DNA from 2 places in the Rhizobium atlanticum genome. Region 1 is predicted to be linked to the other one. Evidence: predicted binding sites of a transcription regulator. Region 1 holds the regulator's gene; the other holds the start of a gene.
What was found. Region 1 encodes LexA, which represses DNA repair genes until DNA is damaged. Its sites were predicted from a motif close to TGTTCNNNNTGTGTTCNG; they were not measured.
Positions count from the first base shown of each region.

Region 2: dinB (DNA polymerase IV) is a predicted target of LexA. The motif match lies at 4,062-4,079, and genes of this name have one in related genera.

Region 1 is NZ_JAQJCJ010000009.1:6,633-12,588, reverse strand. It holds partial or broken gene PH551_RS14435 (ComEC/Rec2 family competence protein) at 1-2,230, shown strand, start outside; gene lexA (transcriptional repressor LexA) at 2,211-2,927, opposite strand; gene PH551_RS14425 (VOC family protein) at 3,126-4,022, shown strand; gene kdsA (3-deoxy-8-phosphooctulonate synthase) at 4,019-4,864, shown strand; gene eno (phosphopyruvate hydratase) at 5,006-5,956, shown strand, end outside.
Region 2 is NZ_JAQJCJ010000002.1:86,455-92,410, reverse strand. It holds gene PH551_RS02860 (error-prone DNA polymerase) at 1-1,065, opposite strand, end outside; gene PH551_RS02855 (Y-family DNA polymerase) at 1,065-2,579, opposite strand; gene PH551_RS02850 (ImuA family protein) at 2,500-3,261, opposite strand; gene PH551_RS02845 (hypothetical protein) at 3,637-3,945, opposite strand; gene dinB (DNA polymerase IV) at 4,099-5,199, shown strand; gene PH551_RS02835 (exonuclease domain-containing protein) at 5,238-5,956, shown strand, end outside; gene PH551_RS02830 (2'-5' RNA ligase family protein) at 5,896-5,956, shown strand, end outside.

The sequences.
Region 1 (5,956 bases):
TGCTGTTCTCGCCGGTCTTCCTCGGAGCCGGCTCGGCATTCTGGTTTCTTGCGGCATCGGATGTTCCCCTCGTTGCATCGCTGCTCTGCCTGCTGGTGTCGGCGGCCGCGGTTTTCCTCACCGATCCCAGCCGACCGGCCTTGCGCGCAAGTTTCATGGCGCTGGCACTTTTCGCCGGCGGCATGCTCTCAGCTCAGTTCGAGAGCTGGCGGGCTTCGACGGTGATCCTCGATTCATCCGTGACGACGACGGTGACTGGCCGCGTCGAACGGCGGGAAGGCGACGGGCGCGGGCGCTGGCGCTACATTCTTGCCGTCGCCGGCACCGAGGCGCCGGAGCTGAAACGGCCGCCGAGACGCATCACCGCGATCGTCCGGGGCGCCGATGCGCCTTCCGAGATCGGCGACATCATTACCGGCAAGGCACGTCTGACGCCGCCGGCGGGCCCCGCACTTCCCGCGCTCAACGACTTCTCCTTCGGTGCCTATTCGACGGCATCGGCGCCAACGGTTTCTTCTATGGTGCGCCGGAGAAACTCGACTTGGAGGCAGGCCCGCAGGCGGTCAGGTCGACGGCGGACGCCCTGCTCGAATGGCTCTACCAACTGCGCAGCAGCATCGGCGACCGCATAAGATCGATCCTGCCCGGTGATACCGGCGCCTTTGCCGCTGCCCTGGTGACGGATGAACGGCGCGCCATATCGCACGCGACGACGGAGGCGCTGCGCCAGTCCGGCCTTGCCCATATCGTCGCGATCTCTGGCCTCAACATGGCGCTGTCGGCTGGCATCTTCTTCGTCGGCTTTCGGATGCTGCTCAGCCTCTTTCCCGGCGTCGCCCAAGCCTATCCGACAAAGAAGATCGCCGCTGCCGGCGCGCTCATCGCCGTCACCGCCTATTACCTGATCTCCGGTTTCGGGGTTTCGGCCGAGCGCGCCTTTATCATGATGGCCATCATGCTGATTGCCGTCTTCTTCGACCGGCCGTCGATCAGCCTGCGCAATGTCGTTCTCTCCGCGCTCATCATCATCGCCATTTCACCTTCGGAAGTATTGGGACCGAGCTTTCAAATGTCCTTTGCCGCCACATTGGCCTTGGTATCGGGCTATCAGTTGTGGAAGGACAGGCGTGTCCGCGAAAACGCTTTTCTGAAACTGCCGATCATCAGGCCGGTGGTTGCCGTCGCCGGTTTCTTCGGCGGCGTCTTCCTGACCTCGCTGATCGGCGGCTTTTCCACCGCATTGTTTTCGATTGAGCATTTTCATCGCCTGAAGGCTTACGGCCTGCCGGCAAACCTTGCGACGATGCCGATTATCTCCTTCATCGTCATGCCGGCCGGATTGTTGGCGATGTTGCTCATGCCTTTCGGTTTGGACGCTCCGCTCTGGAAGGTCGTCGGATTCGGCCTCGATCTGGTGATTGCGGTTGCCAAGACGGTGTCCGGCTGGGGCGGTGATATCGGCATCGGCCGCTTGCCCGGCTGGTATTTCGCAGTGGCGGTGGCAGGCTTTCTGCTGCTGACGCTGCTGCGCACTCGGCTGCGCCACGTCGGCACATCGATCATCGCCATCTCGACGCTCATCGTGCTGCTTCTGCCGGTTCCCCGGCCGCCGGATCTGGTGATTTCGGAGGATGGCAGTCTGGTTGCGGTCGTCGCGGCTGAGGCAATAGCTTCCAACCGTGAAAACCCGCCGGATTTCATATTCGACCAGTGGCAGAGAGCGCTGGTGCTGCCGACACATGATCCGCCGAAGATGCTGGATGGTCCGGCCATTCCGCCGGAAGGAGAAGACCGCCGTGTCAGGCTTTCCCGCGATCAGCAGAACGAAGCGAGTGCAGCGATGCGGGCAGCCGCCGCAGGCGGTGAAGCAAACCGTTTTTCCTGCGTCAAGAAGGCTTGGTGCACATCAAGACTTGGCAATGGCAATATCGTCACCGTCACCGTCATCGACAATGCCGCCTATCTCGGCCCGGCCTGCGATACGGCCGATATCGTCGTGACCTCGGTCCGTCTGCGTTTCAACAGCTGCCGTTCAGGCGGCACGCTTTTCACCGGCGAGACGCTGCGCAGGACCGGTTCGCTCGAATTGCGCTTCGCCGATGCCGGCCTGGAGGTCACCACCGCCTTCGATGCTTTGTCGCGACCATGGATGCGCCATCGCGCCTATGATTGGCGCAATGATCGTTTTACCGATTCCAGCCCATCCGGCGTCAGTGATAGCGACGGATGAGGCCGACGAGCTTGCCCTGCACCTTGACGCGGTCGGGCCCGAAGATGCGGGTCTCATAAGCCGGGTTGGCGGCCTCGAGCGCGATCGAGGCGCCCTTGCGGCGAAAACGCTTCAGCGTTGCTTCCTCGTCATCGACGAGGGCAACGACGATATCGCCGGGACTGGCGGTACTGCCGTTGCGAATGATCACGGTGTCGCCGTCGAAGATGCCGGCGTCGATCATCGAATCGCCTTTGACCTCCAGCGCATAGTGCTCACCGGAGCCGAGCATATCTGCAGGAACGACGATATCGTGGGTGTTGTTCTGGATCGCCGAGATCGGAACGCCGGCGGCGATACGTCCCATGACCGGCACGGAGACGGAGTTGCCATTGTCGGCGACCGGCTTTGGCGCAGCGGGGGCGGCGACCGGCTGGGGCTTGCCGAGGCTGCCCTCGATGACGCTCGGCGAAAAGCCGCGACGCTGAAGACTGGGGTTATAGGCCTCCGGAAGCTTGATCACCTCGATCGCCCGGGCGCGGTTCGGTAGGCGGCGAATGAAGCCGCGTTCCTCAAGCGCCGTGATCAGGCGGTGAATGCCGGATTTCGAGGCGAGATCCAGGGCATCCTTCATTTCGTCGAAAGAGGGAGGAACGCCGGATTCCTTCATGCGCTCATGAATGAAAAGGAGAAGCTCCTGTTGTTTGCGCGTGAGCATCGACGTCAGACCCCGTGATTGAAACAAATCCAGAACGGACACTATATGTTCCATATGTGTTCCGCAAGTAGCTAAATTTCCGTAAAAGTTCACGTCAACTCGCGGAGATTTTTATTTTCATTTGCTGGATTGGCGCACATGTCTTGCATTGAGGGAGGTGCTGTCGCACATCTCTTGCCGGTTTCAGGAGGGATATTCATGAACGCGCATTCCGCCAGGTCGCACCCGCTGGATCATGTCGTGCTGCCCGTGGTCAATATCGATCTGGCGCGTGAGAGGCTCGGCAAGCTCGGTTTCACCGTCGCCGCCGATGCGCGCCATCCCTTCGGAACGGAGAATGCCTGCGTCTTTTTCGCCGACAAGACCTATCTGGAGCCGCTTGGCGTGGCGAGTGTCGACGAGAGCGAAGCAGCGGCCCGCCAGGGCAACGTCTTCATCGCCCGCAATCGCGCCTTCCGTTTCCGCTGCGGCGAGGAGGGACTTTCTGCGCTGGCCTTCCTCAGCGAGGATGCCGACCTCGATCATAAGCGCTTCGTCAGCAACGGCGCGAGCGCCGGTGAGATGTTGCAGTTCAGCCGGCCGATGCGGATGCGGGACGGTTCGGAGAGCGTCGGCAGCTTTAAGCTGGCCTTTGCAGCTGATTTGCGCGCCCCCGATTTCTTTCTCTTTACTTGCCAGCGCATCACTTCGTTCCCTACAGATCGCGCCGCGCTGGAGACGCACGCCAATGGCGTGATCGGCATTGCCGAGATCGCACTTTGTGCACCGGACCCGGCGGCATTCGCCGCCTTCGTCGGGCTCGCGATTGGGCAGGCGGCGGTGGAGAAAACCGGTTTCGGCATGAATATCGCGGCATCGAATGCAAAGATCAGCTTGATGACGCCGGAAGGGCTGGAGGCCTATTTCGAGACCGCTGTCTCATCAGCCGATCGCGGCCTGCGGGGGCGGGCAATCCTCTTCAACGTCATCGATCTTGCCGTGACAGAAGCGCATTTGGGTGCTAACGGGATCACATTCACACGCAAGAACAATCGCATTCTGGTGAAGCCCACGCCCGGGCAGGGTGCGCTCTTCGCCTTCGAGGAAACACGATGAGCACCGACACGAATTCCGAAGTCAGGATCGGCGAAGGCGAAGGCCAGGTCGCTTTTTCCAATACTGGCCGCTTGTCGCTGATCGCCGGTCCATGCCAGATGGAGAGCCGGGATCACGCCTTCATGGTCGCCGGCACGCTGAAGGAGCTTTGCGGCAAGCTCGGCATTGGCCTCGTCTACAAGAGCTCCTTCGACAAGGCGAACCGTACCTCGCTCTCGGCTGAACGCGGCATCGGCCTGGAAAAGGGCATGGAGGTCTTTGCCGACCTCAAGAAGGAATTCGGCGTTCCCGTCATAACCGACGTCCATACGGCCGAGCAATGCGCCGAGGTGGCCAAGGTGGTTGATGTCCTGCAGATCCCGGCCTTCCTCTGCCGTCAGACCGACCTTCTGATCGCCGCCGCTAGGACCGGCCGCGCCGTCAATGTCAAGAAGGGCCAGTTCCTCGCCCCTTGGGATATGAAGAACGTTCTGAAGAAGCTCAACGCCAGCGGCAATCCGAATGTGCTCTTGTGCGAGCGCGGTGCCTCCTTCGGTTACAATACGCTGGTTTCCGACATGCGTTCGCTGCCGATCATGGCGGCGATGGGGGCTCCCGTCATTTTTGACGCCACCCATTCCGTGGCGCAGCCGGGCGGGCAGGGCGATTCCTCCGGCGGCCAGCGCGAGTTCGTGGAAACGCTGGCGCGCGCGGCAGTGGCGACGGGAATTGCCGGCGTCTTCGTCGAAACCCATCAGGATCCCGACAATGCACCGTCCGACGGGCCGAACATGGTCTATCTCAAGGACATGCCGCGACTGCTCGAGAAGTTGCTTGCCTTCGATGCGATCGCCAAGGCCTAACGTTCAACAGGCTGACATGATCGTGGTCTAGGCCACGATGCCATACACCTTCGAAGGCGGGAAATTGCGCCATTGTAATTTGCACGCCTTCGATTATGACAGGCTTCGAACGACTTATCACCCACCGAGCAGGAAGAACCCATGACTGCAATCACCGATATCATCGCCCGCGAGATCCTCGATAGCCGTGGCAACCCCACCGTCGAAGTCGACGTCTATCTCGAAGACGGCAGCATGGGCCGCGCGGCCGTTCCCTCGGGCGCCTCGACGGGCGCACATGAGGCGGTCGAGCTGCGCGACGGCGGCAAGCGCTATCTCGGCAAGGGCGTCGAAAAGGCGGTCGAGGCCGCCAACACCGAGATCTTCGACGCGATCGGCGGCATCGACGCCGAAAATCAGATCCAGATCGACAACATCATGATCGAGCTCGATGGCACGCCGAACAAGTCGCGCCTCGGCGCCAACGCCATCCTTGGCGTCTCGCTCGCCGTCGCCAAAGCTGCGGCCCAGGCATCCGGCCTGCCGCTTTACCGTTACGTCGGCGGCGCTTCCGCCAGCCTCCTGCCGGTGCCGATGATGAACATCATCAACGGCGGCGCTCATGCCGACAACCCGATCGACTTCCAGGAATTCATGATCCTGCCGGTCGGCGCCGATTCGATCGCCGACGCCGTGCGCATGGGTTCGGAAGTCTTCCATACGCTCCGCAAGGAGCTTGCCGCGCAGGGCCACAACACCAATGTCGGTGACGAAGGCGGCTTCGCTCCCGGCCTGAAGAGTGCGCCCGAAGCCCTCGACTTCATCATGAAGTCGATCGAGAAAGCAGGCTACAAGCCGGGCGACGACATGTGCCTCGGCCTCGACTGCGCCTCGACGGAATTCTTCAAGGACGGCAAGTATGTTCTGGAGGGCGAAGGCCGCACGCTCGAGTCGGGCGCCATGGCCGAATATCTGGCCGAGCTCGCCGGCAAATACCCGATCATCTCGATCGAAGACGGCATGGCCGAAGACGACTGGGAGGGCTGGAAGGCGCTGACCGATCTGATCGGCAAGAAGACTCAGCTCGTCGGCGACGATCTCTTCGTCACCAAC
Region 2 (5,956 bases), on a different contig from region 1:
GTTGGTCTCGGGATCGATCGAGGTGATGCCGAGCACATAGCAGACGGCGGAATTGGCGGCCGATCCCCTGCCCTGGCAGAGAATGCCCTGCGACCGGGCATAACGGACGATCGAGAACACCGTCAAAAAATAGGGGGCGTATTCCATCGTCTCGATGAGAGCGAGCTCGTGGCGGATGGCCTTTTCGACATGCGTCGGCAGACCTTCGGGATAGCGCGTCCTGACGCCTTCCCAGGTATAATGCTCCAGTGACTGCTGGGCCGTCAGGCCCGGGATCAGCGCTTCCTCCGGATATTGATAGACCAGCTCCTCGAGCGAGAATCTGCAGCGCTCGACGATTTCCATCGTGCGCGCCAGGGCTTCCGGGTATCGGGGAAACAGACGCGCCATTTCTTCCGGCGGCTTCAGATATCGGTCGGCATGCCGCTCGCGCTCGAAACCGACGTCATCGATGGTGGTGCCGTTCCGAATGCAGGTGACTGTATCCTGCAGCTGCCGCCGGCCGGGCTCATGAAACAGCACGTCATTGGTGACGACGGTCTTCACCCGGTGCTTGACGGCCAGGTTCGACAGCGCATGCAGCCGCAGCTGATCGTTCGGGCGCCGACGGAGACAGAGGGAGACATAGGCGCGGTCGCCAAAAACCTCGGCCATCCTCCTGAGCTGCACGGCAGAGGTGTCGTCCGGCATCCCAGGCACGAGGATGCCGATCAGCCCTTCGGCATAGAGCGCGACATCATCGAGATGCAGGATGCAATTGGCCTTCCCGCCGCGGCTCTTGCCCAACGTCAGCAACCGCGTCAGCCGCGAATAGGCGGCGCGATCGGTGGGATAAACCAGGATCGACATGCCGTCGGCCAGGTCGAGCCGGCAGCCGACAACGAGCCGGAGGCCGGTGGCGCGCGACGCCTCCAGCGCCCGGACGATGCCGGCCAGGCTGTTACGATCGACAATGCCCAGCGCTTCAATGCCCATGAGCTTGGCGGTGGCGAACAGCTCGTCTGCCGAGCTCGCGCCGCGGAGGAAGGAAAAATGCGTTGTCACCTGGAGTTCGGCGTAGCGCATCAGGCAAACACCCCATGCAGGAACCATTTGTGCGATCCGGTGTCCTCGTCGACGCCATCGCCGGAACGAAAGATCCAGAAGCGTTCGCCGGTATCATCCTCGATGACGAAGTAATCGCGAACGGCGATCCACTCGGAGCTGCGCTGCCACCATTCGCCAAAAATCCGCTCCGGCCCGTCTGCGCGCTTCACCCGGCGCCGCTTGCCGCGCCACGTAAAGGAGACCGGCGGATGATCGGGCAGAAGCGCGATCACCTCGATCAATTCAGGATGGGCCAGAAGCCGCGCCGGCCGCGGCCAGTGGAGCGGCCAGGTGGTGCCGATTTCGTCAGCCGTCGGCGCGATCCGCTGGACACTGCGCTCCGGGACGTCGCTTGCCACCGGTGCGACTCGGAAAATCCGCTGGCCGCCGCGGTTGCCAAGCACATCGATCAGCGGCGTCACGTCGGTCACCTGCTCTTCGATCAGCGAGGAGGCCGACTGCACTTCGACGAGCGGCTCGGCGATGACGGCCGCCAGGCTCAGCTTCTCGATGCCGAAGCCGGGCTCGATCCTCTCGATGCGATCGCGGAAGAGTTTCGTGAGCCAGGCGATATCGCGGACAGGTTTGGCCGTACCTGCCCGGAGCGACTGAAGCGTATTGTCGACGCGCTGGACGATGAGGTCGACGCGCCGCACACCAAGTCCCCGCTTCTCGAGCGCCTGACAGAGCTGCCGCACCAGGCGGTTGATGTATTTCTCAATCGTCTCCGGTGCGCCGATCGGTTCGGCAAAGGATTTTTGGACCTCAACGATATCAGCCGGGCGGATTGGATCGATCGGCTCGGCGAGGCGGCCGAACATCTGGTCGAGTCGCCGTCCCACCTCCGGGCCGAAGCGTAGCGTCAGCGGCGCCCTCGGCGTGGCGGCGAGATCGCCGACAGTGGCAAAGCCGAGAGTGCTGAGACTTGCAACGATTTCGGCCGGCAGCCGCAGCGACGACAGCGGCAAACGATTCACAGCCTTGGGGGTCGCTCCGCGCGGGACGATAACAGTCTCTCGACCGGTGGACCGAGCGAGCGCATGCGCCGCACCCCAGGTGTCGGCGATCGCCGCTCGCGCTGAAAGACCCCTCCCGCGGAAGCGGTTGACGAGACCGGAGAGCATCAGCTCCTCGCCACCCTGCAGATGGTCGGCGCCTTCCGTATCCATGACGATACCGTCAGGAGGATCCATGGCGACCACAGGAGAATATTGCGACAAGGCCCAGAGCGCCAGCCGTTCGAGGGTGGCCAAATCCGCCGCCGGATCGGCATCGATCATCATCAGTCCGTGGATCAGGGCCCGCGCCTTGGCGGCCGGCATGCCGACACGAAGGCCGAGCTTGATTGCTGCCTGGTCGGCCGCCGCAATCCAGCGCTTCGAACCGCTTCTGGCGACGATCACCAGCGGTGTTTCAACCGATAGCGAAGGATCGGCTCGTCTGATCCGGTCGGTTGGCAGTGTCGGAAGAAAGACAGATACGACCCTGGCCATCACATGCTCCGATAACGAATTCGCCTCCCTCTCCTGCTCTCACCCGCATCAGTTCCGCCAACCAGCGGGCCCGACCGACGCCTGAAACCGGCAGCGGCTCGGAGGGCAGTACCGAGATCCGCCAGCGCGTTGCGGCCGCCGTCGGCATGCCGAAGTCAGAAGCTTCCGTCTGGCGCCGCCAGCGCCGGATCACCAGGCCCAGCGTGCCAGACTTTTCAGCCGCCAACTGCAGCCGGCGTGAGGCTGTCATCGGCAGGCGCACCAGTTCGGCAACGACCGCGCCAAGCCCGCCATAGCGCAGCGCCTCCTCGAAGCTTGCGAGCACCGTCTCTTCCTTGTCGCACTCAACGAATATAACGCGGTCCGGATGAAGCCCCACCTGGGCGAGTGCGGGAAAGAAGAGATCAAAGCGCGTCAGGCACCAGACAACCTTGCCGGTGGTGCGGGCAGCGATGCCGCCGATGAAGAGGGCAGCAGCAGCCCCGTCAATCGCGCCATTGCCGCCGCCAGCCACCTCATGCAATGCCCCAGAAGTGAGGCCACCGCCCGGCAGCTGCGCATCAATCTCGCCGACGCCGAACGGCAGGACTGTGCGATTGCGCAGACCGCTCCCTTCCAGGCTGGCGATTTTCTCGCGCAACTCGTCGAGAACGACGTTCGAAGTGGCGACGGCTATGGTCATGATCTCCTTTACGGCAACCCGTTTTCGGCTTGAGATGGTGAACTGCGTTCTTTATTTGTTCTCAAAGCGGAAATGAGTCAATGCGCATGTGGCGCGTGGAAGTTGCGCGAGAGTGGCCATCGAAGAAATCCGCGAAGGGATTCAATTTGATGGCAGGAATGGGAATTTTTTCGCATGACGCGACAGGAGCTCGCCGGCTGGATCCAGGTTGAAAGCCTGTGGGCGCCGGTCTTCATGACAAGCCATCTCCGTCGTCGCCCATGGAATTGCGGTCACACCCGTCATGCGCTGGATCGACCGCGAACGTGGCGTCGACAGAATGCGACCGATGCAGGGCCGGGGGGAACGGATGGTGACGGCTCAAAACGCTAGAGATCAGCGTCCGGAAACCCGGATCGCGCCAACGTCACCGAACGTCCGCTGAACCGCGGGGATCATGCTGGAATTGATATCGACGGAAACTTCGATCTCTCCTTCAAGCGGAGCATCGCTGCGCGCACTACCATCATGAGAGGCGTCCCCGCCGGAGGGAGCAGAGCCGGCGGTATTCTTCGCGGAGGCCGACTGGACGAAGATGTCCGGTCGGGCAATGCCATGCTGCTGGACGAGATGTTCCACCGCAAGGTCGGCAGTCACACGCGTTTCGAAAACTGCTGTGATGGTCGTGGTGCTGTCTTCGGCCATAGGTCAATCTCCACTTCGCTAGGGTTATCGATCAAACGCCTGAAGAAGCGAGGAGTTTCCCTCGGCAGATGCAGGAGATGCGGGTGAGGACTTGGATGCGTCGTCGGCAGCTGCTATGTTCCTGTTTCGTTTTCGCCAGTGACACCAAATGCCATGGATCTCACCGCCGTCTCAACCGTCAGAAAAATCATTCATGTGGACATGGATGCCTTCTACGCGTCTGTCGAGCAGCGCGACAATCCGGAACTGCGTGGCAAACCCTTGGCTGTTGGCGGAGCGGCCGCCCGGGGCGTCGTTGCAGCAGCAAGCTACGAAGCCCGCGAGTTTGGTGTGCGCTCAGCCATGTCCTCGGTCACGGCAGCTCGAAAGTGTCCTGACCTGATTTTCGTGAACCCGAGGTTCGAGGTCTATCGCGCCGTCTCCCAGCAGATCCGCGATATCTTTGCGGAATACACGCCGCTGATCGAACCTTTGTCGCTCGACGAGGCCTATCTCGACGTCACCGAAAACCTCAAGGGCATGTCGATCGCCACCGAGATCGCGCTGGAAATCCGTGCCAAGATCAAGGCGGTCACCGGACTGAATGCTTCCGCCGGTATCTCTTACAACAAGTTCCTCGCCAAGATGGCGTCCGACCTCAACAAGCCCAATGGCCAAGCAGTCATCACGCCGAAGAACGGGCCAGCTTTCGTCGAGCAGCTGGCGGTCAAGAAATTCCATGGCGTCGGCCCGGCCACAGCGGAGAAGATGCTCCGCCTGGGTATCGAGACCGGTGCGGATCTGAGGGCAAAGTCCCTACAGTTTCTCGTCGAGCATTTCGGGAAGTCTGGGCCGTACTTCTATGGCATTGCACGGGGCATCGATGAGCGGCAGGTCCAGCCGGACCGAGTGCGGAAGTCGGTCGGCGCCGAGGACACATTTGCGGTCGATATCAGCGACCTTGACCTTGCGACAAACGAACTCCGGCCACTTGCGGAAAAGGTCTGGTCCTACTGCCAGGCCAAGGGCTTCAGCGGCAAGACGGTGACTGTGAAGATAAAGTACTCCGATTTCACCCAAGCGACGCGGAGCAGGAGAACTGCCCTCCCTTATGCAGGTGTCGGCGATATTCTCGCTGCCGCCAATGCCCTGCTGGCGGGTGTCTATCCGTTCAAGCTCCCGGTCCGGCTCCTTGGCGTGACACTGTCGTCGCTCACCAATGACAAGAAGGCGGCCGAAAGCGAGGAACAACCGCAGCTCGGCTTGGGTTTTTGATTAGAGGAAGCTGGAGCAGATCAAGGGTCAAAGCCGCAATGTTCCCATCCTGTATTCGAGTTATCGACCTGGAAACCGCTGGCAGCGGGCCGAGCGATGTCTGCGAGATCGGGTGGCAGGACGTCGTTCAAGGCGAGGATGGCGGGTGGGAAGTTTCTGGGGAGCGCGGCGCGCTTCTGGTCAATCCTGGAAAGCCGATTTCGCCCGACACGATGGCAATACATCATATCCAGGATTGGGAGGTTACTGGGGCGCCACTCTGGAAAGAAGCAGCGCCAAGCATCTTGCGGCCACCGCACCCAATCGTCGCCCTTGCCGCCCACCGCGCCGCGTTCGAGCAACGCTATTGCACGCCGAGACTGGCCGCTGGTACTCCATGGATCTGTACTTGGAAATGCGCATTGCGTGTCTGGCCGGAGCTGCCAAGGTTTTCGAACCAGATGCTCCGTTATCTGCGAAGGCCGGAAGGTTTGATCCACGAGATCGGCCTTCCCGCCCATCGAGCCATGCCCGATGCCTATGTCACCGCCCACCATCTGCGCGACGAGCTAAATGCCGCTTCCCTGGATGAACTTCTGCTTTGGAGTTCTCAGCCCGGCCTGCTGCCACGAGTGCCGGCCGGTCCGGACCGGGGCAAGAGCTGGGATCGTCTTAGCACAGAGGCGCTCATTGCTTTCCTGAGCGACCGCGATACGGATGTCCGCTTCAGCGCCGAGACGGAGCTGCGGCGGCGAGGGGAAACGGAAACGCGCCGATC